3 linked regions of the Solitalea lacus genome follow. The protein of the gene in region 2 interacts with the protein of the main gene of each other region in a pairwise test. Links are inferred from orthologs where the notes say so. Each region holds a gene or a part of one and is shown on either strand. Other genes may lie near its edges. The genes, in order: L2B55_RS02150, L2B55_RS04055 and ung.

The links.
Region 1: the proteins of L2B55_RS04055 (region 2) and L2B55_RS02150 interact in binary tests that used the Escherichia coli proteins (3 or more experiments, as listed by UniProt). The link is inferred for Solitalea lacus from one-to-one orthologs.
Region 3: the proteins of L2B55_RS04055 (region 2) and ung interact in binary tests that used the Escherichia coli proteins (3 or more experiments, as listed by UniProt). The link is inferred for Solitalea lacus from one-to-one orthologs.

The regions. Positions count from the first base shown.
Region 1 is NZ_CP091740.1:506,869-517,706, reverse strand. What follows is about bases 3,297-6,026. They hold L2B55_RS02150 (5-formyltetrahydrofolate cyclo-ligase), read right to left. Parts: upstream 5,085-6,026; coding sequence 4,509-5,084; downstream 3,297-4,508. Other genes in these bases: L2B55_RS02145 (HAD-IB family phosphatase), read right to left, coding at 5,097-6,026; L2B55_RS02155 (formimidoylglutamase), read left to right, coding at 3,462-4,508; L2B55_RS02160 (hypothetical protein), read left to right, coding at 3,297-3,437. Also shown: L2B55_RS02180 (hypothetical protein), read left to right, coding at 1-238; L2B55_RS02175 (peptidylprolyl isomerase), read left to right, coding at 254-976; L2B55_RS02170 (exodeoxyribonuclease III), read left to right, coding at 976-1,743; hutI (imidazolonepropionase), read left to right, coding at 1,813-3,066; more of L2B55_RS02160, read left to right, coding at 3,102-3,296; more of L2B55_RS02145, read right to left, coding at 6,027-6,389; L2B55_RS02140 (NAD-dependent epimerase/dehydratase family protein), read right to left, coding at 6,490-7,464; L2B55_RS02135 (formimidoylglutamase), read left to right, coding at 7,987-9,162; L2B55_RS02130 (hypothetical protein), read right to left, coding at 9,164-9,778; purD (phosphoribosylamine--glycine ligase), read right to left, coding at 9,885-10,838. UniProt on the Escherichia coli protein: Involved in the removal of 5-formyltetrahydrofolate.
Region 2 is NZ_CP091740.1:951,452-962,366, reverse strand. Bases 5,370-8,176 are described here. They hold L2B55_RS04055 (nucleoside-diphosphate kinase), read right to left. Parts: upstream 7,080-8,176; coding sequence 6,660-7,079; downstream 5,370-6,659. Other genes in these bases: L2B55_RS04050 (FKBP-type peptidyl-prolyl cis-trans isomerase), read left to right, coding at 7,275-8,159; arsC (arsenate reductase (glutaredoxin)), read left to right, coding at 6,244-6,585; L2B55_RS04065 (DciA family protein), read left to right, coding at 5,926-6,219; recF (DNA replication/repair protein RecF), read left to right, coding at 5,370-5,891. Outside these bases: L2B55_RS04100 (GH3 auxin-responsive promoter family protein), read left to right, coding at 1-525; L2B55_RS04095 (aspartate/glutamate racemase family protein), read right to left, coding at 526-1,215; rocD (ornithine--oxo-acid transaminase), read right to left, coding at 1,295-2,539; bacillithiol system redox-active protein YtxJ, read right to left, coding at 2,651-2,983; L2B55_RS18850 (hypothetical protein), read right to left, coding at 2,983-3,111; ribH (6,7-dimethyl-8-ribityllumazine synthase), read right to left, coding at 3,384-3,878; L2B55_RS04075 (YfgM family protein), read right to left, coding at 3,985-4,671; more of recF, read left to right, coding at 4,758-5,369; L2B55_RS04045 (DHH family phosphoesterase), read left to right, coding at 8,277-9,284; L2B55_RS04040 (FKBP-type peptidyl-prolyl cis-trans isomerase), read left to right, coding at 9,321-10,172; L2B55_RS04035 (TatD family hydrolase), read left to right, coding at 10,284-10,915. UniProt on the Escherichia coli protein: Major role in the synthesis of nucleoside triphosphates other than ATP. The ATP gamma phosphate is transferred to the NDP beta phosphate via a ping-pong mechanism, using a phosphorylated active-site intermediate.
Region 3 is NZ_CP091740.1:3,217,504-3,228,323, forward strand. The notes cover bases 8,109-10,820. They hold ung (uracil-DNA glycosylase), read right to left. Parts: upstream 9,949-10,820; coding sequence 9,268-9,948; downstream 8,109-9,267. Other genes in these bases: L2B55_RS13995 (metal-dependent transcriptional regulator), read right to left, coding at 8,109-8,682; L2B55_RS14000 (Lrp/AsnC family transcriptional regulator), read left to right, coding at 8,805-9,281; L2B55_RS14010 (hypothetical protein), read left to right, coding at 10,116-10,556; lysS (lysine--tRNA ligase), read right to left, coding at 10,639-10,820. Also shown: L2B55_RS13960 (DUF3352 domain-containing protein), read right to left, coding at 1-1,037; L2B55_RS13965 (DUF423 domain-containing protein), read left to right, coding at 1,148-1,540; replication restart helicase PriA, read left to right, coding at 1,612-4,095; L2B55_RS13975 (hypothetical protein), read right to left, coding at 4,092-4,772; L2B55_RS13980 (protein-L-isoaspartate(D-aspartate) O-methyltransferase), read left to right, coding at 4,889-5,533; SsrA-binding protein SmpB, read right to left, coding at 5,595-6,047; L2B55_RS13990 (Nramp family divalent metal transporter), read right to left, coding at 6,134-8,020; more of L2B55_RS13995, read right to left, coding at 8,026-8,108. UniProt on the Escherichia coli protein: Excises uracil residues from the DNA which can arise as a result of misincorporation of dUMP residues by DNA polymerase or due to deamination of cytosine.

The sequences.
Region 1 (10,838 bases), 440 kb from region 2 along the record:
ACTAGGCAAAGGGCCAAAGAAATTCTCCAAAAGACAAAAAGAAGAATTGATGCACATAGCAACTTGTCGCTTGTTTAGCGATATGGGCTTTTATGAACTTAAAGGACTTGATCAAGACGGTTGGCCGCATTGGGAACTGGTAAAAAAGATACCAAACTACACCATGCTCGAACAGGAAATGTTAATGAAATCGCTCATTGTGCATTATTTTGAACAACTTTACGATACCTCTTTCTAAACCAATTAAAATTACATGAAAAAGCTTTTTTATACGTTACTTTCTTTTATTGCTCTTTTCAATACAACACAAGCCCATGCTCAAAAAAAACAACCTAATTACTACGTAAAATTTACCACAGATTCTGGAATTTGTATCGCCAGGTTATATAATTCTACTCCACTGCACCGAGACAATTTTATTAAATTAACTCAGCAGCACTTTTACGATAGCCTCATGTTTCACCGAGTAATTAAAAATTTTATGATTCAAGGTGGAGACCCTGATTCAAAACGAGCACCCAAAGACAAAGTATTGGGAGAAGGCGATACAGGCTATACCATTCCAGCAGAGTTTAACGACAGTTTGTTTCATAAAAAAGGAGTTTTAGCTGCAGCACGAGATAACAACCCGGCTAAAGCTTCAAGCGGATGCCAATTTTATATTGTTCAAGGAAAGAAATTTACTGATGCAGATTTAGCTAAGTTAGAACAAACCCGGTTGAAAGGCAGAAAAATCCCGGCTTCACAACGAGAAGTTTATAAAACAATTGGCGGCACTCCTCACCTCGACCAAAACTATACTGTATATGGGGAGGTCGTAAAAGGCCTTGAAATGGTTGATAAAATTGCTTCCACCAAAACAGATGAAAATAACCGCCCTGTTACGGACATAAGAATGAAAGTTGAATTACTTTCAAAGCGTGAAACTAAAAAATTAGAAAAGGAATTAAAGAAGCAGCAAAAGAGCAGTAACTAATGAAGATTATCTCATATAACGTAAACGGTATCCGTTCTGCAATTTCAAAAGGTTGGCTAAGCTGGCTACAAGCTACTGCTGCTGATGTTGTTTGTTTGCAAGAGATTAAGGCCCATCCTGAAAACATTCCACAGGAAATCACCCTACTTGAAGAAATGGGATACAGATATCAGTATTGGTATCCCGCTCAAAAAAAAGGTTATAGTGGCGTGGCAATTTTATCGCGTTTACAGCCGGAGGCAGTTGAGTTTGGCTGTGGACACGAGCAGTACGACTTTGAAGGACGAATGGTTAGGGTTGATTTTGCGGATGTTTCGGTGATGAGTGTATATATTCCCTCCGGATCAAGTGGAGAAGAGCGGCAAAATATAAAGTTTGAGTTTTTGGACTTCTTTATGGAATATGCAACTCAACTACGTTGGAAATATCCTAAATTAATTATCTCCGGCGATTACAATATTTGCCATCGTGCCATTGACATCCACAATCCTAAATCAAATGCAAACTCCTCGGGCTTTTTACCTGAAGAACGCGAATGGATGGAAAATTTTATTAGCAGCGGTTTTATTGACACGTTTCGCCATTTCAACAGAGAACCTCACAATTATACCTGGTGGAGTTTCAGGGCTAATTCCAGAGCCAAAAACTTAGGCTGGCGCATCGATTATCATTTGGTCACAAAAGAGCTTGAGACTAGTTTAAAACGAGCAACCATTTTACCTGAAGCAAAGCATTCAGATCATTGCCCCATACTTTTAGAACTTTAAAATTAACAAGTTATGAGTTTTGGATTAGAAATAACTCGTAATTTGTAACCTAAACCCGGTAATTACAAAATGTTAATCGTCAATATAAAACAGCTTTGCGGTATTCAGCCTGAAGGAAAATTAAGACTCCAAGGAGCTGAAATGGCTGAACTCCCCTCAATTGAGAATGCCTGGTTGAAAATAGAACATGGCAAAATTGCCGACTTTGGCTCAATGGACAACCTTGGGCATACCGAAATGCTTTCTCTGGCTCAAGGCACACAGTCTGAAATTGTAGATGCTCAAGGCAAATTGGTATTACCAACTTGGTGTGACTCTCATACACATTTAGTTTTTGCCGCCTCGCGGGAAGAAGAATTTTTGATGAAGATCCAGGGAAAAACCTACGAAGAGATCACAGCTGCTGGCGGAGGTATTCTTAACTCTGCCCGCAAACTAGCAAATACATCTGAAAGCGAACTCTACGACAGTGCTGCACTTCGCCTACAAGAGGTAATGAGTTTAGGAACCGGTGCTATTGAGATTAAAAGCGGTTATGGATTGAGTTACGAAGCTGAATTAAAAATGTTGCGTGTCATACGGCGCTTAAAAGAAACGTTTCCATTGCCAGTAAAAGCAACATTTTTAGGGGCTCATGCATTTCCACAAGAATACAAGCAAAATCAGGAAGCGTATTTAGACATGCTTCTAAATAGGTTACTTCCAGAAATTGCCGATGAAGGTCTTGCAGATTATATTGATGCTTTCTGCGAACAAAACTACTTTTCAATTGAACAGACCGAACGGGTGATTGAAGCTGGAGCCAAATTTGGATTAAAGGCCAAAATTCATGCAAATCAATTTACCAACTTAGGAGCAACACAAGCATGTGTAAGAAAAGGGACACTTTCTGTTGATCATTTAGAAGTTACAGATAATGCTGTTATTGAATCCTTAAAGGGAGCCTCAACCATGGCAACATTATTACCGTCTTGTTCTTTGTTTATAAACATCCCTTTTGCAAATGCACGGGGAATGATTGATGCCGGGTTAGGAGTAGCTCTGGCTACGGATTTCAACCCAGGGACCACTCCATCAGGAAACATGAATTTAGTTGTCGCATTAGCATGTATTAAAATGAAAATGCTTCCTAACGAAGCAATAAATGCAGCAACCTTAAATGGCTCTTATGCTATGGATTTATCTACGACTCACGGCAGTATTACAAAGGGTAAACAAGCCAATTTAATAATTACAAAAGCTATTCCTTCGGTAAACTTCATACCTTATGCTTTCGGATCCAACTTAATTGATTCAATTTTAATTAAGGGAAGAAAAATTTAGCAAACTGTCTTTAAAACAATTAAAGAAAAAGACTTATGATTTTAGTTTCCAAACGATTTCTTAAAATGCTGACGGGCAATTTTGCTCAAGCCATTACTTTATGGCCGTTTGTGATTCTAAAATCAACTGAACTGAAAAAAGATTGGACACTAATAAATCATGAACGCATTCATTTGCGGCAACAAATTGAATTACTTTTAGTGTTCTTTTATTTGTGGTATGCAATTGAGTTTTTGGCTAGATGGATTATCTGCAGAGATACCAATAAGGCTTACCACCATATCTGTTTTGAGAAGGAAGCTTACCTTAACGACAACAATCCGGAATATTTAAACACACGAAAGCTTTTCTCATTCCTCAAATACCTATAAATTTAACCTGCCAATAATAACACCATGAAACTGCAAGTTTATTCGGATGAGTATATTTTAGGCCTGACCTCCATCCGGGAACACGAAACCAAAATAGGAGAACGCGTATTAACCGTAGCCTCAGTCAATAATCTCCTGGAAGACTTGGTCAATTCTCCCGCCCGATTTGTTTTACTGGGATTACCCGAGGATATAGGAGTGAAGGCAAACCTCGGGCGAACAGGAGCTCATAATGCCTGGAGCGGTGCATTGAAAGCCATATTGAATATTCAAAGCAACGATTTCTTTTCCGGCAGTGAACTATTAGTTCTGGGACATATCGATTTTACAGATCTGCTTGCTGCTTCCGAAAAGCTAAATCCACTCCTGCATGACCAAGCTGCAGAGCTCCGAAAACTGGTTGAAGAAGTAGATAAGCGTGTAATTAAAATCGTAAGACTTATTGCTAAGGCAGGTAAAATTCCAGTAGTAATAGGAGGCGGGCATAATAATTCATATCCTATAATTAAATCAGTTGCCGAAGGTTTACATGAAGCAGGACAACTACCCAACAGAATGATCAATTGCATCAATATGGATGCTCATTCTGATTTTCGTCCATTGGAAGGTCGCCACAGCGGCAATGGCTTTAGTTATGCCTACCACGAAAAATTATTGAAGAATTATTTCATGCTTGGCTTACAGCAGAACTATCAGCCACAAACTGTACTTAATGAACTAAAATCTAATCCAGATTTAGGTTATATAACATTTGAGAGTATTTATCTACATGCCAAAATTGACCTAGCTTCTGCGGTTTTAGAAGGCATTAACTTCGTAAAAGATCTTCCAACAGGTATTGAAATCGATCTTGACACTGTTGTTAACATCCCATCAAGCGCTGAAACGCAAAGCGGATTTATGGTAAATGATGCACGACGTTACATTCATAATACTGCATGCTTATTAAAACCAGCCTATTTGCATATAGCCGAGGGAGCTCCTTCACTTGCCAACAATAACAATGACAATCGGGTAGCCAAAACCATTGCATACCTGGTTAGCGATTTTATTAAAGCGGTAAGAAAATAGTTAAAAATGGATAAGTTGGGTGGGGGTGATACACTCATCGAGCGGAATATCAAACTCATTATAATCCAAAATGGCAGCAATGGGTTCAAATTGAGACAAACCAATTGTTTTAACATCTGATCTGCATTCGATTAAAAACCTGTCATAAAAGCCTTTGCCATAACCAACCCGGTATCCTTTTTTATCAACAGCTAAAAGGGGGACCAATACCATGTCAATTTCTTCTGGCGATACCAGGTTCCCTTTAACCGGCTCAGGAATATTCCAGTCATTTTTTGCCAGCTCCAATTCATCATCCATTAAAAAGTGCATTAACGTTAACGATGAAAAGTTACTTTGGGGAACAGCAATTTTGATATGAGGATATTCTCTTTTTAAAAAGGCTATCAATAACGAGGTATCAGGCTCATGCTTTTCAACAATTGACAAAAATAGGTGTAGTACCTTTATATTCGTAAAATCAATTTGCTTAAAATGCTGCAGTAAAGCGTGATTTATTTGATCAAACTCTCCCTCCGAAAGATTCTTCCTTTTTGAAAGGTACAGCTTACGCAAATATGCCTTTGACGACTCCAATTCTAATAATTCCTAATACAACAACCTGAACTTAATGGTATGCTCAATTTTCTTCAAGGCCTTTATTACCTTTTTATCGTACTCAGTATTTACATCTGTAATTACATATCCTATATGTTCATTGGTTTTAAGGTATTGAGCCAAAATATTAATGCCATGACTGGCCATTACACTATTAATTTGAGCCATTATACCTGGCACATTTTGATGAATATGTATTAAGCGATGAGCCTTTTCTTGTGTTAACAGCTGAATATTCGGAAAATTGGTACTTAAATAACTTGATCCTTTATTGATGAAGTCGGCCATACGTTTAGGAATGAATTCACTATTACGCGGATTATTCTTACGATCGTCAAAAACAACAATCCCCATTTTGGTACACAACTCAAGATTCAGCTTATCTTTAGCACTTCCCAAAAAACCAATTGTTTTAAGTGTTGACGCTACTTGCAACTTTTCAGGCTCTACAATAACATTACTACCAACCAATAACATTCCCACATCCGCTACATATTTTTCTTCAAAAGATGATTTATGACGAATGGAGAAACCATCCTTTTTCAGAATATTGATTGACTCTTCAGGAATATCACCAAGGCATAAACAAAGTATCCTGTTCTTAGGATATGAAATAGCCATTGGCAAATTATTTACATACAAAAACTCATCAAAACTTGGCAAAATGTGATCGGCATTTTTTACCACACTCGATCTTTCAATATTTTCAGTATAAGCAAAGAATTTTTTAATCAACCCTGATTCCTTCAGTTGAAAATCGGAATAACCATCGCCAATGCCGTATAAGTTACCATCCCAATTCAGTTCCTTCAGGAGCTTTACCTTGCCACCTTCCTGAGACAACGGGTTTTCTGTATCATACCCTACAATAGTTCCTTTCTTGTCAAACTCAAAGGTATTCGCATAAATGTTCTCAGGTCTGATTTTGTAATCACTTACAACCGGAGTGATAAATTCCTTAAAGCCGCCTGAGACGATATAAACCTCATCAGAATGCTTCTCAAAGAATTTACGGTTACGCGAAAAAGACTTCGAAACCTTTTTCTTCAATACCTTAACCAATTTTTTAAGATGCTCTTCATTAGCGCCTAACAATTTCACGCGTTCACGCAAGCTTTCTGTAAACGACAAACGCCCTTCCATGGCGGCATTTGTATAGTCTTCAATCTGCTTTAATACTTTATTTTTATCAGGATGTCCATCTAGCGAAATCTTTACCAATTCGTCTAATGCTTCAACCTGGGTAAAGGTACTGTCGAAATCAATGATATATCGGTTCTTCAAAGCTCTATTTCCTTACTTTACTATTAATAGTCACAACAAAAATCTACAATTGTTTCTAATTTTGAAATAAACTTTCGTATTTATTACAAATATAAACGATTTAAAGCTGTGTTTTTTGTCGTGCAACAATATCCACAATACTTTGTTGAACCGGAATAAATGAATGACCAATAGCATTCATAATTCTTTGATTTGAATAGAACTGGATTACGGGAGCTGAAATTGCAGTATCACGGGTTAATGCAGGCTCTTTTCCTGTAATCCATGAAATAAGCTTAGCTGCTCTCCATCCAATTTCTAAATGCCATTTTTTTATGTTGATGGATGGCGCAGGTTTATTCAGGTGATTTGCAATTAGAGCAAACAACTCTTTAAAACTCAGATTATCAGCATTTAAAATAAAACGCTTGTTCGTAATTTTTTCAGTTTCCATCAGTTTTATCATACAGGCACTTACATCCCTAACGTCAACATAGCCACAACCGCCTGCAGCATAAAACTTATTACCTTTATTTATTACTCCAAACAACCGACCGCTTCCTCGCTCCCAATTGTCCATGCCCAAAATAATGCTAGGATTTACAACAACTGCCTCTAAGCCTTCTGCAACTCCACGCCAAACCTCATTTTCACTTTCATACTTACTAATGGCATATGCAGTATTGGTAGGCAGGTATTCAAACTTATGATCTTCCGTTATCAACTCACCAGGTTTGGCAAAACCAATCGCTGCAATTGAACTTACATGCATAAGCTTTTTTACGCCCATAGCTAAACACGCATTAACAATATTTGCAGTGCCTTCAATATTGGTTTTATACATTTCAGCCTTATATTTTGGATTTAATGCAACTTTAGCGGCACAATGATAGACATGCATCACTCCCTGCATTGCATCTTCCAATGAGTGATAATCAAGCACATCGCCTTCAACCCACTCAATTGGTTTATTTTGCAGTTGGAAAGGAATTGAGGAGGAAGCGCGTTTAAGCGCTCTAACATTATTGCCTGCATTTATTAAATCAAGCACCAATTGAGTTCCTAAAAAACCCGTTGCGCCGGTGATAAAAATCATAAATATTTTTTTTACCTCCGCAAGATAGAAATTTTAGGGGAGGACTCTTTTAAGTCGGTGTATTAGTTTTTGAGGAACCTCCGCTTTGCAATAAATTAAGCACGTTAGGCACAAGTGCAGTTAATGCAGTTATAAGGGCTAATATTCTACCCGCAATTTGCTCCTGAGTAACAAAGAAAAATATTCCTATTGAAACCACAGCAATAACAATAGGCAACCTTATTTGCGACCAATTCCTCTTCTGCTTTAAATAGCCTGGTAAATGGAAAGTAAAGTAACGTCTTTAACTGCTGTTCTTTAGTAAACAGTTCTCCTAATTGAGTCATCAAGGGAATAAACTGATACTCCCTGGGTTGATGGTTTTAGGCAGAGACATGGTACTAATATAAATTTCGCCTTTATCACATTGACTTACAATACTTTAAAATAAATTACAATTCTTAGATCAAGCATTAAGGCACAATCCATTTCCTTTTTCCATTTTCCTTCGTTACTTTGTTGCTGCAAAAACCATAGTACCCCATGAATCTGTCTGATTTTCTTTCTCCAATCAATCTTGAATCAATAAATACCTCATTAAAATTTGAGCCGTTCCATTTAGGCAGCGTAATTACCTCTTTTATGGAAGAAGGTAATTTCCCTGACCTGGAAGGAATGAACCTTGCATTAGTAGGAGTTGAGGAAGATCGACTTTCAATCGGAAACGCTGGTTGCGCAACTGCTCCCGATCACGTTCGCAAGTATTTATATAAACTTACAGAAGGTGATTTCAAAGCTAAAATTGTTGACTTAGGCAATATTAGGGCAGGACAAAAAGTACGCGACACCTATGTTGCACTACGGATTGTTTGCGAAGAGTTGATGAAACAAAATATTGTTCCAATCATTATTGGAGGCGGGCAGAATCTTACTTATGCCCAATACCTGGCTTATGAAGGAATAGAACAAAGGGTAGACTTGGTTTCTATTGACAATCAGTTTGATTTAGATACGACCGCTGAAGATCAAGAAACCAATTCGAAATCATACTTAAACAGCATCATCTTACACGAGCCGAACAACTTGTTTAACTATAGTAATATTGGGTATCAAACTTATTTCGTGAGCCAAGATAGCCTGCGCTTAATGGATAAATTGTATTTCGACACCCATCGTTTAGGAGAAATCAATCAAAACCTGCAAGATGCAGAACCGATAATTAGAAACGCCAACATGATTAGTTTTGACGTATCGTCAATTCGTCAAAGCGATGCTCCTGGAAATGGCAATGCTTCCCCTAACGGCTTTTATGGTGAACAAATTTGTCAGTTGTGCCGTTATGCGGGCATGAGTGATAAGTTACTTTCGATTGGTTTTTATGAAGTAAATCCACTTTTCGACAAGAACGGACAAACAGCTCATTTATTAGCCCAAATGATTTGGTGTTTTATAGAAGGTTATTATAATCGGAAACAGGACTATCCTTTTAATCCAACAGAGGATATGACCAAGTACCGCGCTTTCTTAACAACAGATAGCCATGAGGTTATTTTTTATAAAAGCCCTAAGACAGGAAGATGGTGGATGCAAGTTCCATTCCCAAATAAAACCAAAAATGAGCGATTTTACTTAGTTCCTTGCAGCTATAATGATTACCAGATTGCGAGCAACGGCGAGATGCCTGATCGTTGGTGGAGAACTTATCAGAAATTGATATAAATTATTTATTTCGGTATCGGCTAGACATGGAGCCAGAAACCAGGAAGGCAGCCCCGGCAATGAATGCTAACGAGCCTAGTATTATTGCCCAAACTGCTCCGGCACCGCCTGTAATTGAAAAAATTCCCAATAATACTGCGGCTGCCCCAACAATCATTAATGCTGCACCCAAATAAGTTTTTCCATTTTGAGGAGGGACTGGCATTAATACTTTATAATCATAATGTTTTTTGAAAGTATAATTCCTTCGATAAGTTTTATTAGAGTAAAGCTGTTGTTTTTGTTTTGTATTCTCTAGACTTAAAGTTTTGGTTAAAGATCGCTCAGAATCCTGATCTGGCGTTTTGGATATTAAGGACCTATTAAATTGCGGTTCATTAACCGCCATATCGATATTTAAAGTTGAATCCACATCTCTTCCCTCCTTAATCACTTGTAATAAATCAGATTCTTCAATATTATTCACAGCTAAATCACTATCATTTTTCAACTCCGTATGAGTAATTTCAGTTTTAATGGCTGGATTTACTTTCACAAAAATTAGTTCACGAGAACAAGATGTAAAAAGTGAGGCTAAAATCAATAATGGGCAAAGGAGTCTAAAACTGATTTTCATAATAAACGTTTTGTCTCATCAATCTAATGAATTTCTTTATAAAAACATAAAACGGCCCGACAACAAGAGCTGCCGGACCGTTTTATTCACAATGACTATTGTTTATCTATTTTAAATCGAAGCCAATATCGGTACGATAGTATTTACCATCAAAACTGATCTTTTTCGCATTCGCGTTAGAAACAGCCAGTGCCGAAGGGATATCAGCACCAAGTGTAGTTACGGCTATTACACGTCCGCCATCTGTAACTATTTTGCCGTCTTTTTGAGTGGTACCAGCATGAAAAACCATACTACCTTCAACCGTGTCAAATCCTGATATTTCCTTACCTTTTTCATAATCGCCAGGATATCCACCCGAAACCAACATAATTGTTGTTGCAGTACGCTCATCAACTTCAAAAGATTTTTCAGCAAGATTTTCGTTAGCCACACCAAGGAACAAATCAACTAAATCGGATTTGATACGAGGCAATACACTTTCGGTTTCCGGATCACCCATTCGAACGTTGTATTCAATTACGTAAGGTTCACCACCATCATTCATTAAACCAATAAAAATAAAGCCCTTATATGGAATATTATCTTTCTTTAAGCCTGCAACAGTAGGGATAACTATGCGTTCTTCTACCTTTTTTATAAATGCTTCATTTGCAAACGGAACTGGAGAAATTGAACCCATTCCTCCTGTATTTAAACCAGTATCACCCTCACCAATTCGTTTATAGTCTTTTGCAGAAGGCAATAATTTATAGCTTATACCATCTGTTAATACAAATACTGATAGTTCAATCCCTTTCAAAAACTGCTCAACAACTACGGTTTTGCTGGCATCCCCAAATTTAGCATCAGCTAGCATTGCTGTTAATTCGCTCTTAGCATCTTCCAGTGATTCGCAAATTAAAACACCTTTACCTGCCGCTAAACCATCCGCTTTCAATACAATTGGTAACGATTGTGTTTCTAAATATCTCAGGCCTTCTTCCAACTTATCTGCAGTGAAACTTGCATAAGCTGCCGTTGGAATATTATGGCGTTTCATAAACTGCTTAGAGAAATC
Region 2 (10,915 bases):
ATTATTTCTACCAATGGTGGTTTATGGCGCTATCTTATTGGTGATACGATTAGGTTTACTTGCTTAAATCCATTCCGCATACAAATTACTGGCAGAACCCGTCATTTTATCAATGCTTTTGGAGAAGAGCTAATTATTGAGAATGCTGAACAAGCATTAACTGCTGCTACCAAAGCAACCAACTCTATTATCAAAGATTATACTGCAGGACCAATCTATTTCTCTGAAAAAGAAAATGGAGGTCATGAGTGGATCATTGAATTTGAAAAACAGCCGGAAAACATTGAGGCTTTTATAGACCTATTGGACGAAAACCTTAAAAGGCAAAACTCCGACTATGAAGCTAAGCGACACAAAGACATGGCTTTACACCGACCGTTGTTACACCTTGCGCCAAGTGGAACGTTTTACACTTGGATGAAAAGCAAAGGTAAACTGGGAGGACAACATAAAGTCCCTCGTTTAGCAAATGACCGCAAATACCTCAATGAACTATTGGAAATATTGGTAGAGCAAGCGATTTAACTAAGAGAGAATAAATTCAACTGCAGCCTTGGAATGTATCAATGTTGTATCAAAAACCGGTTTGCTAACATCCTCTTGTTTAATAATTAACGGAATTTCGGTACATCCTAAAATTATTCCATCAGCACCTTGATGAATAAGATTGTTAATTATTGAAATGTAACGTTGTTTGGTTTCTTGTTTAACAATGCCTTTGCCAAGTTCATAATAGATAGTATCTTGAATAAAGTCTCTGTCCCCTACTTCCGGAATCAAGGCTTCAATAGATTGATTCGATAACTTATTTTTAAAAAAGTCGAGCTCCATGGTAAACTTAGTTCCCAATAATCCAACTTTCTTGATTCCTAGCTGATGAATCACATTGGCTGTTTCTGTTGCAATGTGAATAACAGGCAAGCCTATAATCTCCTCTAAATCATCAGCTATTTTATGCATTGTATTTGCGCATAAAATAATTGCCTCTGCACCACTCAGTTTCAAGCCTAATGATGCCTGAGTAATCATTTTTAAGGTGCTATCCCAATCATTATTATCATTATTTCTTTTGATATCAGCATAATTGAATGAGTGAATCATGCATTCTGCGAAATTTAATCCACCCAAACGCTCATTTACACCTTCATTGATCAATTTGTAATAATCGGCTGTTGAAACCCAGCTTATTCCACCGATCAGACCAAGCTTTTTCATATTCTGTTAATTTTATGTAATCAAAAAACGGCAACTCAGTATTGAATTGCCGTTTTTAATTTTTTAGAAAATTAGTTTTTTATTTCTTAAACGCTAAAACAGTTTTGCGGATGATGTTCACACATTCCATCAACTGCTCCTCAGTCATAACCAATGGAGGCGCAAAACGAATAATATTTCCATGAGTTGGTTTTGCCAATAACCCATTCTCTTTAAGCTGTACACATAGTTCCCATGCGGTTGAACTATCTTCTGTATCGTTCACAACTACTGCATTTAATAAGCCCTTACCACGCACCAAAACTAACAGCTCTGTTTCATCCACTAGCTTCTGCATCTCAGCACGAAACAATCTCCCTAAGCGTTCTGCATTTTCAGCTAATTGTTCATCTCTAACTACCGATAATGCAGCCATTGCCACCTTATTGGCTAGCGGATTCCCGCCAAAAGTAGACCCATGAGTTCCCGGGGTAATAACTTCCATGATTTCATCATTACACAAAACAGCAGACACTGGAAGTACTCCTCCCGAAATGGCTTTACCTAAAATCAATACATCCGGATGAATGCTCTCATGGTCGCATGCTAGTAATTTACCGGTACGGGCAATTCCGGTTTGCACCTCATCGGCGATAAACAACACATTATTCGACTTACATAACGAGTGAGCTTTAGTAAGGTAACCTTCATCAGGCACAAAAACACCTGCTTCCCCTTGAATAGGTTCCACTAAGAAACCGGCAACATTAGGATTTTCTAAAGCTTTCGCCAAGGCATCAATATCATTATAAGGAATACGGATAAAACCCTCAGGATATGGTCCAAAGTTTTTATTGGCACCCTTGTCGCTTGAAAAAGATACAATTGTGGTAGTACGTCCGTGAAAATTCTGTTCACAAACTATAATTTGGGCAGAGTTCTCGACGAGACCTTTTTTCTCGTATGCCCATTTTCTGCAAATTTTAATTGCAGTTTCAACAGCCTCGGCTCCTGTATTCATAGGAAGCACCTTATCAAACCCAAAGTACCCTGTTACAAATTTTTCATACTCGCCTAATGTACTGTTGTAAAACGCTCGTGAAGTGAGTGTAAGCTTTTGGGCTTGCTCAATTAAAGTGCTGATAATTTTAGGGTGACAATGCCCTTGGTTTACGGCAGAATATGCAGAAAGAAAATCGTAATAACGTTTACCTTCAACATCCCAAACATATACTCCTTCACCCTTATCAAGTACAACGGGTAAAGGATGATAGTTATGTGCACCATACTTATTCTCCAATTCAATCAGCTCTGTTGAAAGTGATCCTAAAACTGCTTCTGTCATAATTATGTAATTGAGTAGGGCAACAAAGATAGCCTTAATAAAACTGACTTTGAACTTATTCTCAACAAATTACCATAATCAACAAAGCCCGGACAATCCGGGCTTTGTTACTTATATAATCATCTGTTCCAGGGTATCTGAAACGTTTATTTCACCATGGGACGATTCATAGATGCACTCCCCATCCTTAATCAATAATAATTGAGGAGATTCGTGATGCACCTGAAAAATCTCAGCAATGGCTGCCGAAACAGGGCGATAATTCAACAAATCGAGAAAATATAGCTCAGTTTCAGCAGGTAATTCAGTCCAATCCTGCTCAAATCGTTTTTTAGCAAATAAGCTGATTGAACAACGGCTACTGTGCTTAAAAATAATACTAAAACTTTTTTTTGCCTTGATCTGTTGCAATTGCACTTCAGCAGTCAGCTCAATCCAATTCATTAATAATATCTTGATTTTTTACCTTTTTTAACTGTAGAGTAAGCCGGACATTTTTCGCCGCTGCGGCAAGAGTCTAAAACAGTACCTGCAACAAATGCACAGAGAAGGAGAATAGCAATACGTTTCATTAGCTATGAGTTTAGTTGATTAATTTAACAGAATAATCAATAAAACGAAATAAGGTTTACTGATTATAAATACTATGCAAAAATTAGTCCTTAAATCGATCTTTCTTTTTGCCTTTAGATTTTACCGGTTTTGCTTTTTTTACCGAACTATAGGCGGGACACTGATATGAGGAACAAGCCTCTAGTACCGGCACTGCTAATATACAGGCAAGCATGAACAGTAGAACTGATTTTTTCATAACCATTTATACGTAAAACTTGCCTTTTGGTTATTAATTTTTCATTTTTTTAGCAAATTCAACCATTTTAATTGCTGTAACAGCGGCTTCATCGCCCTTGTTGCCATGACGCCCACCCGATCGCTCAATTGCTTGTTGCATATTGTCGGTAGTAAGAACTCCAAAAATCACTGGTTTTTTATATTGTAGAGCCACGTTTGTAATACCATGCGATACCGCATCACAAATAAAATCAAAATGACGAGTCTCACCCTGAACAACGCAACCCAAGCAAATTACGGCATCAAAATCACCATATTCTAATAGCAGTTGCGCTCCGGTACTTAATTCAAAAGTACCAGGTACCGCATGAACAACTATCTGCTCCTCAGAAGCACCATATTTTTTTAGCGTTTCAATAGCGCCATGCAACAATGCCCCGGTTACTTTTTGATTCCATTCAGAAACCGCAATCCCAAACTTAAACCCTTCTGCAGAAGGAACCTCTGATTCTGAAAAATCGGAAAGATTTTTATATGCTGTAGCCATCTTGATAAATGGTTAATTAATGATTAAAAATATTTACTTTAAAATAAAAAAACGGTGAGCAGCTAAAACACCGTTCACCGTTTTCAATCTCTTTCAATTCAACTGATTACAACTTAGCTTCTGCGCGAGCAATGTACTCATCAATTGTACGAGCTTGCTGAGAATCACTATATTCAGTTTTAATTGTATTGTATGCTTCAATAGCTTTATCGTTCTTTTTCAACTCTTCGTAAATCATACCCAATTTCATTAAATAAATTGGCGAAAAGCTTTGCAATTTTTTATCAGCTGCCTTTTGGTAAAAATCAGCGGCTTTCTCATATTGCTTTAACTCACTGTAAGCATCACCGATAGCTCCTAATGAAGTAGCACTGGTGACTTCGTCTTTTGAACTGTAGCTTTCAAGATGGTCAATGGCTTTTTGGTACTCACCTTTTTTCAGGTAGCAAATACCTGCATAGTAATAAGCAAGGTTAGCAGCTTTAGTACCACTATATTCATCAATAATTTTTGCAAAGCCCGGATAGTTTCCATCACCGTTCAGCGCCTTATCTAATGAATCAACCTCAAAATATTGCTCAGCTCTGAACATTTGGTCTTGCGCTTCTTTATCCTGGCTTTTATGGTACAGGTTCCATCCAATGAATAAACCACCCATAACAACCACTGCGCCTAAAATGATTAAAAGGCTTTTTTTATTTTCTGTAACAAATTGTTCTGTTTTACCGAACTGCCCTTGTAAATCTAAACCACCACCGATATCTTGATGATTATTCTCTTGATTATTTGCCATTTGTACTATATTGAGTGCGCAAAAATACTATTTTAATCTTTTTACGCAAGTCCGATTTTTATTTGGAGGATGCTTAATTTTGTCGGATGTACCTGCAAAAACTTACATTACTCAATTTTAAGAATTACCCGGAGGCAGAACTAGAGTTTCATCCGGAGGTAAATTGTTTTGTGGGGCATAATGGCGCCGGGAAAACCAATTTACTGGATGCCATTCATTATTTATCGCTGTGCAAAAGTTACTTTAATCCGGTTGATAGCCAACAAATACGTTACGAGCAAGACTATTTTATGCTGCAGGGTGTATTTGAAAAACAAGAACTGCAAGAAACTATTTATTGCGGACTGAAGCGCAATCAAAAGAAACAGTTTAAACGTAACAAAAAAGATTATACACGTCTGGCTGACCATATTGGACAGTTTCCATTGGTGATGATATCGCCCTACGACATTAGTTTGGTAATTGAAGGCAGTGAAGAACGAAGAAAGTTTATTGACAATGTTATTTCGCAAACCGATAACAAATATTTAGACACCCTCATTCTGTACAATAAAAATCTAACCAATCGCAACAGTTTGTTACGTCGGTTTGCTGAAACTGGTCAATATGATACTGATTTGTTGTCCATTTATGATCAGCAGCTCATTGTCACCGGAACGGAGATTTATCAAAAACGTAAAACTTTTTTAGAGATATTCACTCCTATTTTTGACGAACATTATCGCTACCTTAGTGGAGAAGCGGAACAGGTAACCTTACAATACAATTCACAGCTAAATAATGAGAGTTACCAAGTCGGACTAGCCCGTAACTTTCAAAAAGATCGTCTTTTACAGAGAACAGGATTTGGCATCCATAAAGATGAACTAGAATTTTCAATTCATGGCTATCCCCTGAAGAAATTCGGTTCACAAGGACAGCAAAAATCTTTTTTAATAGCACTAAAACTTGCCCAATACAGTTATCTTACTCAAATTAAGAGCTTTAAGCCACTTTTATTGCTTGATGATATTTTTGACAAGCTTGATGATTTGCGTATCAAAAAGCTGATGGAAATGGTAGTACATGACAATTTTGGACAAATTTTCATTACCGACACTAATCGTGAGCGAGTTGAAAAAGTCTTTAATGAGATTGCGAGAGAGATAAAAGTGTTTAAAGTAGATAAAGGCGCCGTAGAAGGCGGTCATTTAAAAAACATCGAAGTATTTAATGCATAAGCAAACAGCAACTGATCGATGAAACCAATCAATTATGTTTAAAAAATCAAACGAACAAAGTCTTAAAGAAGCAATAGAGCTATTGCTTAACACCTATAAACTGAAGGATAAATACAATGAAGTGAACATTGTGCAATCCTGGTCCGATATTATGGGCCCAATGGTGGCTAACAGAACTTCTGAACTATTTATTCGGAACCGTAAGCTATTTGTTCGGCTCGACTCAGCCGCGCTTCGCCATGAACTTACCCGTGCAAAAGATAAAATTGTTGAAGTTGTAAACGACAGAACTGGAAGCAAGCTGATTGATGATGTTGTTTTCTTATAGATAATTCCTCATTAACATTATAAAATGAAAATATTACATAACCCTCGTTGCAGCACCAGCAGGAATGTTCTGAAAACCTTGGAAGAAAAAGGACTGCAGATAGAAATTATCAAATACATTGATAATAAACTTGACTTTGATCAGCTAAAAGGAATTATCGAACTAATTGGCATTAAACCAATTGAGCTGGTTCGCACGAAAGAAGAATTATGGAAAGAGCAGTTTGCAGGAAAAAGTCTTTCTGATGATGAAATAATTAAAGCGATGATTGATTTCCCGCAATTAATGGAGCGCCCGGTAATTATTGATGGTAACAAAGCAGTAATTGGGCGTCCAATAGAAAAGGTTATTGAATTTATAAAGTAATAGACAATCATTGAAAAAGAAAGAGCGCCGATTAATTTAACCGGCGCTCTTATTATAACTAGCCAATAAGCTTATTAGAAACGCTCAAAGCTTGAGAAGAAGAAGTTGCCTTCAATAGCAGCGTTTTCATCTGAATCAGAACCATGAATTGCATTTGCATCAATAGATTTTGCAAAGTCAGCACGGATAGTACCTGCATCAGCTTTTGCTGGATCAGTAGCACCGATAAATTTACGAAAATCCTCTACTGCGTTATCCTTCTCTAAAATAGCCGCGTAAATCGGACCTGAAGACATGAAGCTTACTAAATCATTGTAAAAAGGTCGCTCACTGTGAATGGCATAAAACTGTCCTGCAGTTTCCGCTGATAATTTAGTGTATTTTAACGCAACAACTTTATAGCCTGCTTTAATCATGCGATCTAAAATAGCGCCTGAATGGCCATTTGCCACTGCATCAGGCTTAATCATTGTGAAGGTTCTGTTTGTAGCCATCTTTTATTGATAAATTTTATTGTACTTAACTTGACTGGTTCTACTAGGCTTAATCAATCTTAAAAGCTGTCATACAACGAGATAAGCTTGATTAAAGCTATTTTAAAAATTTGCCGCAAAGATAGACTTTTAAATTTTATTTTAGCCCTCCATTTTAAAGTTGATTGTATTTGATATAACTCTTATCTCCATTTGATGATGTCTGTAAAAAAAATCGCAGCCGTTTTGGTTGCCGCTAGCCTTAGTTCTATTGCGTTCACTACTGGTTTTTTGCAAACCAAACGTGGCTTATACTATAAAATACTAAAAACATCCACCTCTCCGCAAAAGGTAAAAATTAAACAAGGTGATTACGTAAAGTTTCATTTGGTCTATAAAACCGACAAAGACTCGGTTTTGCAGAGCACTTACAAACTGAAACAGCCTATAGAAACAACTGTTAAACTTGACACATTAATGGACAAGGCCCAAGTGATGGACGCTCTTACTTTGCTTGCTAAAGGAGACAGTGCAACTTTTAAAATAAGCAGCGCCCATTTATTTAAAGGAGCTCCGACAGACGCACAACGTCCTTCATTCTTAGGGGCTAACCGATTCTTATGTTATACAATTAAAGTTATTGATGTAAAAACACCACAGCAATTAGCTGCTGAAGCTAAGGCTGCGGCCGCAAAACGTAAAGCAACAGAAGACAAAGCCATTGCTGACTACGCGCTGACAAACAAACTTCTATTAAAAAACACAATATCCGGACTTCGATACTCTATTCTTAATATAGGCGAAGGAGAGAAAGCCAAAGCTGGAGACACGATCAGTGTACATTATACAGGCAAATTATTAAATGGCAAGAAATTCGACTCTTCGTATGATCGAAACCAGCCTATTGAGTTTGTGGTAGGACAAAAAATGGTAATTGCGGGTTGGGATGAAGGTTTACAATTACTAAAAAAAGGAGAAAAAGCAATTTTGGTAATACCTTCAGGTTTAGCTTATGGTGAAAGAGCCATGGGAGCAGATATACCGGCTAATAGTATTTTAGCTTTTGATGTAGAATTAATAGATATAAAGCCTAAAAAATAGCTTGCCTATTATAGATCATTGATTTCGGGTCATAAACTAAGCAGATTAGGTACACTTGCTAATTCGTGACTCGAAATTAACATTAAATCCCTATATTCGACCCTTTTAATAAATTATATGCAAGCGATTACGGATTTAAAGCCGCTTTTACAAACCCCTAAAAACATTGTTATTACCACTCACCCTAAACCTGATGGCGATGCAATGGGATCATCTTTAGGCTTGTATCATTATTTGCTGCTTAAAGGTCACAATGTGCATGTAATTACGCCCACTGATTATCCATTCTTTTTACATTGGCTACCGGGCAATGGGGAGGTGTTGGTTTATACTGAAAAGCAAGCCGAAGCTGAAAAATTAATAGCTGATGCAGATTTTATTTTCTGCCTAGATTTTAACGGCCTACGCAGGATAAATGGCATGGGGGATGTTATAGGTGCCTCCTTGGCGCAAAAAGTAATGATCGACCACCACTTAGAGCCGGAAGGGTTTGACAATTTCCGTTTATGGAATGCAGCTGCTTGTGCAACCGCTGAACTGGTATATGATTTTATGGTACAAATGGGCGACAAGCATTTACTAAACAAGCAAATTGCTTCTTGCTTATATTGTGGAATAATGACAGACTCTGGTTCTTTCCGTTTTAACTCAGTAACTTCACATGTTCATAAGGTTGTTGCTGATTTAATAGAAGCGGGAGCAGACAACTCACGTATCCATGAGTTGGTTTATGATACTTATTCTGAAAATAGAACTCGCTTTTTAGGTTATTGTTTAAAAGACAAATTACAGGTTTTCCCTGAATTCAGAACAGCTCTCATCGCACTAACTCAACAAGATTTAGCCAAATATGAAGTTACTTCCGGAGATACGGAGGGAATCGTAAATTACGCACTTTCAATCAATAACATTAAATTCGCAGTCATTATTATTGACAGGGCCGAAATAGTGAAATTATCTTTACGCTCAAAGGGTGAGTTTCCGGCAAACGAAGTGGCAAAAAAGTACTTTGAAGGAGGGGGACATCATAATGCAGCAGGTGGTCAATCGAACCTGTCACTAGAGGCAACTGTAGAAAAGTTTATTTCCATATTGCCAGAATATAAAGAATTGTTGAACGTTTAACCAAATAGCATAAAAAAAATAAAGTCAATTATTGAAATGAAAGTAAAATTTGCAGTAGTAGCAGTAGCCCTAGCCGGTGTGCTGTTTGCTTGTAACAAAGACGGTTACAAGAAAGATGATTCGGGCTTATTGTACAAAATATATACCGAAAATAAAGGCGAAAAAATTAAAGAAGGAGACTTTGTAAAAGTAAACTTAATTTATAAAACCGATAGTGATTCAGTATTATTAAATACCTATAAGGGTCGTGGTCCGCTTGAATTAATCATTCAGCCATCAATGTTTAAAGGAGATATGATGCATGCCTTTAAATTACTTACCAAAGGAGATAGTGCTTCCTTCAAAATATTAGCTGATTCTATTTTCTCTCCAAAGCTTGGAATGCAGCAAATGCCTCCATTTATTAAGTCTGGCAGCTATTTAACGTTTACAGTTAAGATTGAAGATGTTAAAACTAAAGTTTCAATGGAATCTGATGCGAATAAAGCAATGGACAAATTCCAAGCGACTAGCAAATTAGCCTACACAAAAACTGCATCGGGTTTGCGTTACCATATCAGCACCCCTGCTCCTACAGGAACACCTATCAAAGTAGGCGATACTGTTAAAGTTCATTATACGGGCAAATTATTAGACGGAACTAAATTTGATTCATCAGTTGATCGCGGTCAGCCATTTGAATTACCAGTTCAAAAAGGAATGGTAATTGACGGTTGGGTTGAAGCTTTACAATTATTGAAAAAAGGTGAATCCGCAACATTTGTAATTCCTGCCAAATTGGCTTATGGCGAAATGGGCAATGGTCCAATTCCTCCAAACAGTCCATTAGTGTTTGATTTACAAGTTATTGATGTAAAACCTGCAAAAGCTCCAACAGCAGCAAAATAATTTTTTTTGCAAAACATATTCCATATTGCAAAAAACTGCGGGTGAACATTCATCCGCAGTTTTTTGTTTAAATGAACGTACTTAAAGCTCATTTAGTCAATTTATCCAACAATGATCCTTACCGACACCCATACTCATCAATACTATTCACCTGAAGACGCATCAGAAAGAGCCCAAGCTATTCAACGTGCATTTGACAATGGTGTATCTCGTTTGTTTTTACCCAATGTTGACAGTGCTACCATTCCTCAAGTATTTCAATTAGCTACTCAATTCCCATCTAATTGTTTTCCTATGCTTGGATTACATCCATGCTCAGTTAAAGATGATTTTGAGTTGGAACTCCACCATATCCGAACTGCAATTGACTCTAATAGAATATATGCAATAGGCGAAATCGGAATCGACCTTTATTGGGATAAAACCCATATTGAACAGCAAAAGCAAGCTTTCAAAACACAAATTCATTGGGCTAAAGATTTAAACCTACCGATCGTTATTCATTGCCGGGATGCGTTCGATGAAATTTTGGAAATACTGGAACAAGAAAAAGACGAAAAACTCCGGGGAATCTTCCATTGTTTTACAGGCACAATTGAGCAAGCAAAGCATGTTATTGACTTGAATTTCTATTTAGGTATTGGCGGAGTGGTTACTTATAAAAACGCCGGACTCGACAAAGTGGTTCAACAAGTCGACCCAAAACACATCGTTCTAGAAACTGATTCTCCATACTTAACGCC
Region 3 (10,820 bases), 2.3 Mb from region 2 along the record:
TCAGCCCAATCATTTTCAAAGTCTGATTTATATATTTTATTGAATGAATCTAACCACGTATCATAGGCTCCAATTTGTTTGCTTTGCCCCAAAAAGACTTTATGATCTTTTTTAAATTGTGAATAGTTACTAATGCCGAAATCAATTAAAACCGATGTTTGGTTGGCTACAACAGATGGAATTGTAATTTTTTGTGCTTTTTGATTTAAAAACAAAGCTAAATACTCTGCATTGGAAAGACTTGCCTGAGTAATGCCGTTAAACATAAGTGCATCACTTTTAAAATTAAGATTGAGAAAGCTTGACTGAGCTATTTGTGACAAAAAATTGAATTCTCCCTGGTCCGCCTTGTTCAAGAAAGCATCAACAACTACTGGCAATTGCTTATAATTAATGTAAAGAGAAGCATTTAATGCCATTTTTTTAACATTTTCCACCTTAAAAAACGTCCCGAATGAAGGAGCAGCGGTATTCCTTTGCACTTCTATACTCTCTCTTATCAACTGCTCATCAAAACTCCCAATCAACATGCCATTTGTTCTGCACAGCGAAAACACTGCTTTATTTTCAAGTGAAATTGCATAAACGTCGGTATCTTCAATTTTCTTGGTTGAAAACTTTAATCCAGTTTCATTATCATCCAAATTTTTAAAATAGTTTTTCAGTTCTTCTTGGTTATCTATAGCAACGACAAATAACAATTCGGTATTTCCGGCTGTTGTAGGATGAAGAGATACAAGCATCCGACTTTTTTTAAGCTGTTTTCCTAAATCAGCATGCTGAAGAAAATAGCTGTTTAGCAGTTTAAATTTTTCATTCTGGTTAGATGTAAACAAATTAGTAAACATGTCACTCTTTTTAAAAAAGGAGAAAAGTTCATCAGAATGCTGAAAATCAACAACTATAGCTGCCGTAACCGGAATAGCTTTAAAAGGTTGTGTTTGCGAGAGACTTGAGTTTAAGTTTTTAAAATAGAAGTATGCCACTGAGATTACTGCTGTAATCAGTAATATCACTGTTGCCCAAAATTTATTCATTGAGAATGATTTATAAACAAAAATATACTTTTACACTTTTCTAACGTTTATTTCTTGTAAACTGTTGTTAATTTTGTTGCTTATTTCATAAAACGATTAACCTTCCGTTCATGCAAAAACAAGTTTTAATGATTGCAGCCATTTGCGGAGCTCTGGCTGTAGGACTGGGTGCATTTGGGGCTCACGGACTTAAACCTCTGCTTAATGATTACCAGCTTTCTATTTGGGAAAAAGGAGTTCAATATCAATTTTACCACACTATGGTGATGCTGGTTTTGGCATTTTACCCTAAAATATCCGTTAAAAGTTCATTTTTAAGAGCTGTTTGGTTTTTCCTTGCCGGAATTGTTTTGTTCTCCGGTTCATTATACATTTTGGCTTTAAAAGACCTTATTGGCATAAGCAACACAACTTTTATTGGCATCATAACTCCATTCGGGGGTATATCCTTTATTATTGGCTGGATGTCAATCTTTATTGGAGCTATGCGCGAACGAATGTAAGTGTTAGTAACTTATCATCGAATTTGCGTTGTCTATTTTTAATATCGAAAATCTAACAGCTCAATTCCTATATGCTTAAGCTTCATAATGGTGATTATAACGACAGGGTAACGTTATTTGCCGAGGTGATACTCCCATTGGCTATTTCGCGCAATTATACCTATCGAGTTCCGCATGAATTGAATCAACAGATAAGAGTTGGGCAACGGGTTGTGGTGCAGTTCGGAAAAAACAAAGTATATACCGCCCTGGTAAATCAACTGACAACTGATGCTCCAACATTGTATGAAGCTAAATATATCATTTCGATATTGGATGACATGCCATTAATTACCGAAAATCAATTACGCATGTGGCAGTGGATTTCATCATACTACATGTGTTACATTGGCGAAGTAATGAATGCGGCCCTTCCTTCGGCCATGAAATTGGCTAGCGAAACCAAAGTTTTACTGAATCGGGACCACACATTCGATAAGAGCTTGCTTACTGATAAGGAGTACCTAGTTGTTGATGCGCTTGAAATTAAAGACGAGTTGAGTATTAACGACATCATGAAAGTACTGGGGCAAAAATTGGTAATGCCTATCGTTAAGTCGTTAAATGAAAAACAAATTGTTTTAGTTTCTGAAGAACTCAATAACCGATACAAGCCTAAATTTGAAACATTTGTACAACTGCACAAAGCTTACAATCGTCCTGAACAATTAAAAGAGCTGTTTCAATTACTTGAGCGTGCTCCTAAACAGGTGGATTTATTGATGGTGTATCTCCATCTTTCAAAAATTAAATCCTCTGTTAGTAAAAAAGAATTAATGGAAGAAAGTGGTGCTTCGGCTGCAGCTTTCACGGCATTGGTTGACAAGGATATTTTTCGTATTGAAAAGAAAGAAGTTAGCCGATTTTCGGAACCCGAAATTGAACTAATAAAAAACTATACACTGTCGGTTGCACAAGAAAGCGCACTGACTGAAATATTACAGGGATTTACGGAAAACATGCCTGTTTTATTGCATGGAGTAACTGCATCCGGCAAAACACAGATCTACATAAAGCTTATTGAGGACTGCTTAAAAACCGGAAAACAAACACTGTACCTCCTTCCTGAAATTGCCCTTACGGCCCAAATGATTCAGCGTTTGCAGGCCTATTTTGGTGACAATGTTGGCGTCTATCATTCCAAATACAATGACAATGAACGTGCTGAGATTTGGCAGAAAACGCTTAAAAATCAATATAAGATCATTTTAGGGGCTCGTTCATCAGTATTTCTACCTTTTGCCGATTTAGGGTTGATTATTGTTGATGAAGAACATGAAACCTCATTCAAGCAATTTGATCCTGCTCCGAGATATAATGCACGCGATACAGCCTTATACCTCTCCCACCTTCATGGCGCTAAAATAATTCTGGGATCGGCTACACCATCTGTAGAAAGCTACTTCAATGCAACCAGCGGTCGCTATAAATTGGTTTCGTTGGTCGAACGTTTTGGAGGTGTTCAACTTCCCGAAATTCAAGTAGCTGATTTACAGCAAGAGCGTAAACAAAAATCAATGCGCTCCCATTTCTCCAGTTTACTGTTTACAGAAATGGAGTTGGCATTAAACAAAAAAGAACAGATAATTTTATTTCAAAACCGTAGAGGGTATGCGCCTATGCTCGTGTGCGGGACTTGCGGTTTTACACCGAAATGCATTAATTGCGATATAAGTCTCACCTATCATAAACATGATAACAAACTGCACTGCCATTACTGCGGATTTAAGGAAGAGATTTTCTATCGTTGTCCGGCATGTGGCAGCACCCAAGTTGAACAAAAAGGCTTTGGTACAGAAAAAATTGAAGATGAACTTGCCATTATGTTTCCTTCGGCACGTATTGCACGCATGGACCTCGATTCGACCAGAAGTAAATATGGCTACCAACAGTTAATTAATGATTTTGAAGAACGCAAAATTGATATTTTGGTTGGAACCCAAATGGTCACCAAAGGGTTAGACTTTGAAAATGTCAGTTTAATTGGCATTCTCAATGCCGATGCCATGCTCAATTATCCTGATTTTAGAGCTTTTGAACGCAGCTACCAATTAATGACTCAAGTTAGCGGACGTGCCGGCCGAAGAAATAGTAGAGGTAAAGTAATTGTTCAAAGTAATCAACCTTCGCATAAAGTGATTGAGTGGGTAATGTACAATAAGTACGATTTGCTATTCAAGGCAGAATTGGCCGAGCGTAGTGGCTTCCAGTATCCTCCATTTTTCCGTTTAATTCAAATTGACATTAAAAACAGGGACCTTAACCAAGTAAGTGAATCAGCTGAGTTTTTAGCCAAAGATCTGAAGTTACAATTAGGGAAACGCGTCTTAGGACCTGAATTTCCTTTAATTGTTAGAATCCGTAATTTTTATATCAAAACAATATTAATTAAGGTTGAAAGAGAGAATGTTTCAATTGGTAAAGTTAAACAGCTAATTCAGGCTGCTATTGAACGCTTTTATACTCAAAAAGAGAACCGCAACAGCCTGATAAAGATTGATGTTGATCCCTATTAATCCTCAGATCCAAAGTTATATATCAGGGTTAGCCCGGCAATAGGATTAAAATAAGTTTCAAACGAATAGTGTCCTGGAGTTGAATATTTAATCCCATTGGTTTCTGTTTCTGATTTCTCATGAAACCAAATACTTTCAATTGATGAGGAAGCCATTATTGTTACTCGATCAACAGGATAAAATTTAATACCAATAAATGGAGAAAACCCTGCTCCATTTCTGTTATTTGTATAATTTGATTCTACCCCTAATGATGGTAATGTTTGCCCTTTATAATCTGATCGATAATAAAATAAATCTAAACCGATTACTGGACGAACTAATGTGTATAAAAACTCGCGTTCAAATCCTAAGCCAACCTTTAAATTTTGATACTTACCAGTATTGCTTGCACAAGTTGCACAATCCGGCGTTGGATTTTGATCGTTAAAGTGATTATATCTAGCACCTAAGCGAAAAGAAAAAAGATTATTCCGAACTTTAAATATTAATTCGTTTGCATAGCTAGCAACATAGTCATTGTTGTTATAATCAGTTCCTACAACAGGAATTTGCTCATTATAACTTACCAAATTAAGGCCAAAACTATACTTATAAGGCGAAATATTTTGAGCCTCTGATGGTTTACTAAATAAAAATAAAAGAGTTAAGATAAATAATAGTCTAAGTTTGATCATTTGAATAAATTAGATTTGAAAAGCAAATAAGAGTTTGGCTTTTTCACCGCCCCCTTTCATAAATTGAGTCAAATTTATTGTATTTTTGATATTTTATTAATTAAAATTCACATTTAATGCTCGATTCATATAAACACAAAGGATTAAGAAAAGTATTGGTTAAGCAGCTGAGAGAGAAAGGCATTAAAGATGAAAAGGTTCTAATTTCTATTGAAAAGATTCCGCGACACTTTTTTGTTGACAAATACACTGCAGAGGTTGCCTATGCTGATAAGGCGCTGAAAATTGATGCAGGGCAAACTATTTCACAACCCTATACGGTAGCCTACCAAACAGAACTATTGCACATTCAACCGGGAGAGAGAGTTTTGGAGATTGGAACAGGTTCGGGTTACCAAACCTCCATTCTATTGGAACTGGGTGCAGAAGTCTATACTATTGAACGACAAAAAGAGCTGTATGACAAAACGACTAAGTTTTTGCCTAAATTAGGCTATCACCCTCATTTTTATTTAGGGGACGGTTCTATGGGCATACCGGAACAGGCTCCTTTCAACAAAATATTGGTTACCGCCGGAGCACCTGGTATTCCTGAAACATTATTAAAACAATTGGCAATTGGAGGTATTTTGGTTATCCCTGTGGGTGATGAACAAGTTCAAACCATGACAACCGTTTTAAGGATATCTGAAAACGAGTTTGAAAAGGTAGAATTTGCCCAATTCAGGTTCGTACCCCTTATTGGTGACAAGGCTTGGTAAATAAGTCGACAATTCAAGATTTACAATTTTAGCCTAAAATCTAAAATTGTAAATCTCATTATTAAAACTTCCTCAGTCTGCCCATCTCTACTTTTGCATCTCGCTCCTTAATACTTTCGCGTTTATCAAATTCTTTTTTCCCCTGAGCAAGTGCAATCTCAATTTTAGCAAAACCGCGCTCATTGATAAACATGTAAAGAGGCACAATTGTATAGCCCTTCTCTTTTGTTTTTTGAGCTAATTTTTTTAATTCTTTTTTCTGCAAAAGTAAAACTCTGTCACGCTTAGCCTCATGATTATAAAATGAACCATGCGAATATTCAGCAATGTGCATATTGCGGATGTAAAGCTCATTATCCATAAAAGCACAAAATGCATCATTTATATTCACTTTGCCCTCTCTTACCGACTTAATCTCGGTTCCTAATAGCTTTACTCCGGCAGTATACTTATCAATTATATGATACTCGAAGTACGCCTTTTTATTCTTTATATTAATGTTATTACCCGACATGTCTATTTAATGAATGTACGAGAAAGTGTTTGGATGAAAAAATGGCCTGATTTATGCCGTGGCCCTGTTCTCCCCCTATCACTCAATCATTGTGGTTTTATAATTAACACCGGCACTTTTACTTTGTGTCTTACAGTGTCAACTGTGGCCCCAAAGATAACATCTTTTAAGGCTTTATGACCATGTGCCCCCATTACTAATAAATCAATCGGGTTTGAATTTACAATTTCAGAGATACTTTTTGCCGGATTACCATAGCCTATTTGATAGCTTACATCATATCCCATTCCTTCAATCTCGGCTACATATTTCTCCAGGTTTCTGATATCACTACGGGTTTCAAAATCATTAATATTCTGCCCAAGATATTGAGCCCCTGCTGTTTCAACAATATGGATCAAGGTATAGGAAGCATCTTTGCCCCCTTGAACCAAAGCATTACGAATTGAGTGCTTATCCATTTCTGAAAAATCAACTGTTACGGCAATGTTTTTATAGAATATAATTTCAGGAGACTCGAGATCCAAAGCTTCTCCGTGAGGCAAAAAGTCGTCTTTAGGGCTTTTCCTTCTAACAAAAGGCGAGAAAATCACATAGATTAGTAAGCAACCGCATAAAATGGCAATCGGTATCACAAAAATATAGATATAGATTACATCTTTACCTGCTGTTTTAATCCAACTTGTAATTTCTTCTATCACCAGTTTTACATTTAACGAAATGATGAGCGTTGCGCAAATCCAGGCCAATATTTTCACCCATAATTTAATAGCAAAGCCATTCATCTGCATTCTATCACTACAAAAATGAATGAGTGGAATTATTGCAAACCCTAATTGCAAACTTAAAACCACCTGACTGAGTACTAATAATTCCCCTAGTTTTTCCTCGCCCAACCAAATAATAGTTACAAAGGCAGGAACAATTGCAATTAAACGAGTAAGCAATCTACGTAACCATGGCCTAATACGTAAGTTCAAATAACCTTCCATTACAATTTGGCCGGCTAGGGTTCCTGTAATGGTAGAACTTTGTCCGGACGCAATTAAAGCAATTGCAAATAGTGCCGGAGCTAATGACCCGAAGATTGATGTCAGCAACTCATGAGCATCTTCAATATCAGCCACGTCATAATATCCATTGTTATGAAATGCGGCGGCTGCCAAAATCAAAATAGACGCGTTAACAAAAAATGCAAGATTCAGTGCAATCGTAGTATCAAAAAAATTGAACTTGAGGGCCTCTCTAAGGCTTTTTCGCTCACCACCAATCTTTCGTGTCTGCACTAAGGATGAGTGTAAATACAGATTGTGTGGCATTACTGTAGCTCCTATTATTCCAATCGCTATATAAAGAGCATCCCCTCCTAAAATAGAGGGCTTAAAACCTTTTGCAACTTCTCCAAAATCAGGTTGAGCGATAAAAACATCAACCAAAAATGACAGGCCAATAATTGAAACCATCGAAACAATAAAAACTTCCATGGTTCTAATGCCCTTATTCATCAGGAAGAGAATAATAAGCGTATCAAACACAGTTATTGAAACACCCCAAATTAAAGGTAGACCAAACAGCAATTTAAGTCCGATGGCCATTCCTATTACCTCAGCCAGGTCACATGCAGCAATGGCTATTTCAGCCAGGAAATAAAGCGATATATTAATGAACTTGGGATAGGTTTTACGGGAAGCTTGCGCCAAGTCCAAGCCTCTTACAATGCCTAAACGAGCACTTAAACTTTGCAGCAACAGCGCCATTAAATTTGACATTAGAAGCACCCAAATCAAATGATAACCGAATTTACTTCCACCGGCAATGTCGGTAGCCCAGTTACCCGGATCCATATAACCAACACTTACCATATAAGCCGGGCCAACGAACGCCAGAAAACGTTTCCAAGTGCTTTTATGTTGAGGAATACTTACGCTTGAGTGTACTTCGCCTAAGGAGGTTGTTGTTTGAACTTCTGCCATATTGCTTACTTCGCTATCAGAATGTTATTTGCTACTTCTTTACTTAAAAACAGATTTCTACCATCTGCCAGACTTATCAGCACAGATTGGTCGTATTCATTTTTTTCAGTTATATAAATAGATGTCCCTAACCCCAATTGCTGCTTTTCAAGAAATTGAAGAAATGAGTTACTATGATCGGATACTCCAGCAATTTTACCAGAGTCTCCTACTTCTAATTTCAATAGTTTATAAAAGTTATTGGCTGAAAAAACACCGTTTTTTGACGGAATAGGATCACCATGAGGATCGTATTTAGGAAAACCTAAAAATTCATCAAGACGATTAATCAGGTTATCTGAATTGATATGCTCAAGCTCTTCGGCAATTTCATGTACTTCATCCCATTTAAAATGAAGTTTATTAACCAAGAAACACTCCCATAATCGATGCTTCCTGATAATTTGCACGGCAATCTCTTCACCTTTTTTTGTCAAACTAACACCTTGATACTTAGCGTAGTTAACCAACTTCTTCTCAGCTAGTTTTTTAATCATATCGGTAACCGAGGCAGCTTTGGTATTCATTGCTTCCGCAATAGCATTGGTGGTTACGTTTCCTACGCTGTTTTCAGTTAATTTAAATATTGCCTTTAAATAATTTTCCTCTGTAAATGAATTCATCCTTAATAAAAACAGTCAAAGCTAATATATTTTTTAGACTAATCTAAAATACCCAAATTTTTTTTTGGCAAAATATTGTTTGGTGGTAAATAAATTCGCTAATTTGCACGAAAAATAAAACAATGAACGGACACCACCTCGATAAAATAGACTTACACATAATCAAGCTATTGCAAAAAGACGGAAGAATTACGAATCTTCAGCTTTCCAACGAAATTGGATTATCGCCTGCACCAACGCTGGAACGCGTTCGTAAGCTCGAAAACCAAGGTTACATTAAAAGTTATCACGCTTCAGTAGATGAGGAATCATTAGGGTTTACAGTAAAATGCTTTATTCAAATTACTATTAACCTCAACATCCCTGATTCCCGTAATAAATTCATTAAAAAGATTAATGAAATTGATGAAGTAGTAGAATGTCACCACGTAACCGGCTCATCTGATTTTGTGGTTAAGCTGGTAGCTAAGGATATGAAAAGCTATGAAAAAATTATCTTGGAAAAAATGAGCAAGATTGAAGAAATCGGCCACCAAAGCACCATGATGATCCTTTCTAGCAATGTAAAGCCTTCTCTCCCAATCGTTATTGACAAGTAATTTGCCAGTTAACCGGAGTTAAGCCTTGTTGCTGTAATAATGCATTAGCTTTAGAGAAATGCCTGCAGCCCAGAAACCCATTATAAGCTGAAAATGGTGACGGATGGGCTGCTGTTAATACAAAATGTTTATTTTGATCAATTAATGTAGATTTGTTTTTAGCAAAATTACCCCACAAAATAAACACCAACCCTTCTTTCTGTTCTGATAATTTCCTAATAACCCTATCCGTAAACAGCTCCCAACCTTTGTTTTGATGTGATCCTGCTTGATTGGCGCGTACGGTTAACGTTGCATTTAATAACAAAACACCTTGCTCAGCCCATTCTGTTAACGATCCGTGATTAGCAACGTCGATACCTAAATCAGCTTCAAGCTCTTTATAGATGTTTTTTAATGATGGTGGCACTGATACACCTTTTTGCACCGAAAAACATAAGCCATGCGCTTGACCTTCCCCATGATAAGGATCTTGTCCAATGATTACAATTTTAACTTTTTCAAAAGGGGTAAAGTTAAATGCATTAAATATATCTGCTCCATTAGGATAAATTGTAAAGCCCTTGCTTTTTTCATCTTGTAAAAAAGTACGTAATTGTTTCATGTACTCTTTTTCAAACTCCTCTTCTAAAACAGTCAGCCATGACGGCTCCAATGCAAAAGATATAGTATTCATTTTGTCGCAAGATACAAAATCTAGCTCTCAACAAGTTTCTGAATGCTGCTTTACGGTAAAAGATATTGTTTAAAACTTCGTAACTATCAATTATCTTTTACCGTATTAAGGATATAAACTATTGATTATATTTTATTACAAACAATTACAACCATCATATGAAAAAAATTACTTTTTTAATCTTGACATTGTTGACCAGCATTTCATTACTTGTTTCATGCAAAAATGATGCGGAACCTCAGCCTACCTTTGAAGGAAGCTGGAAACTGCAAAGTGCTGAAGTATTAAACTACAATAGTAAAAACGAACTTTCCAGCAGCTTTGCCATACCAATTTCTCAATTTGCGGAAAAAGATAAGCTTGAAATCGAATTTAAGGTGGATAAAATAATTTCTCAGGTTGATGCAGACGGCAACGCAGTCATCACCTCTCTTTATTACAGAATTGACGGCAGTACAATTTTAGTAAAAACTGGACAGAATGCGCCTGAGACGGTTTTCGGCAATTACTCTCTTACCACAACTGACCTTACAATTGTTATGATTGATGTTAATGCAGACGGTCAGATTGCTACCAAACTTGTTTATAAACGTAAATAATATAGGCCAGTTTATTGTAAATTAAAAAACGCGTTACCAAACAGTAACGCGTTTAATATTTTGTTCAGTATAAATCAAGAGATTATTCAATCCAAGCTTTTACTTCATCCAAAGATGGATTTTTAAGATCAAGCTTCATTTTCTTTTTTAACCCTCCCATATCGTTAAATACTTTGTTCGGATTCGCGGATTTAAAATCCTCAATGGTATTGAAACCCATTTTACGAATTACCTGCACCCACTCAACAGGAACGCCTATAGCAA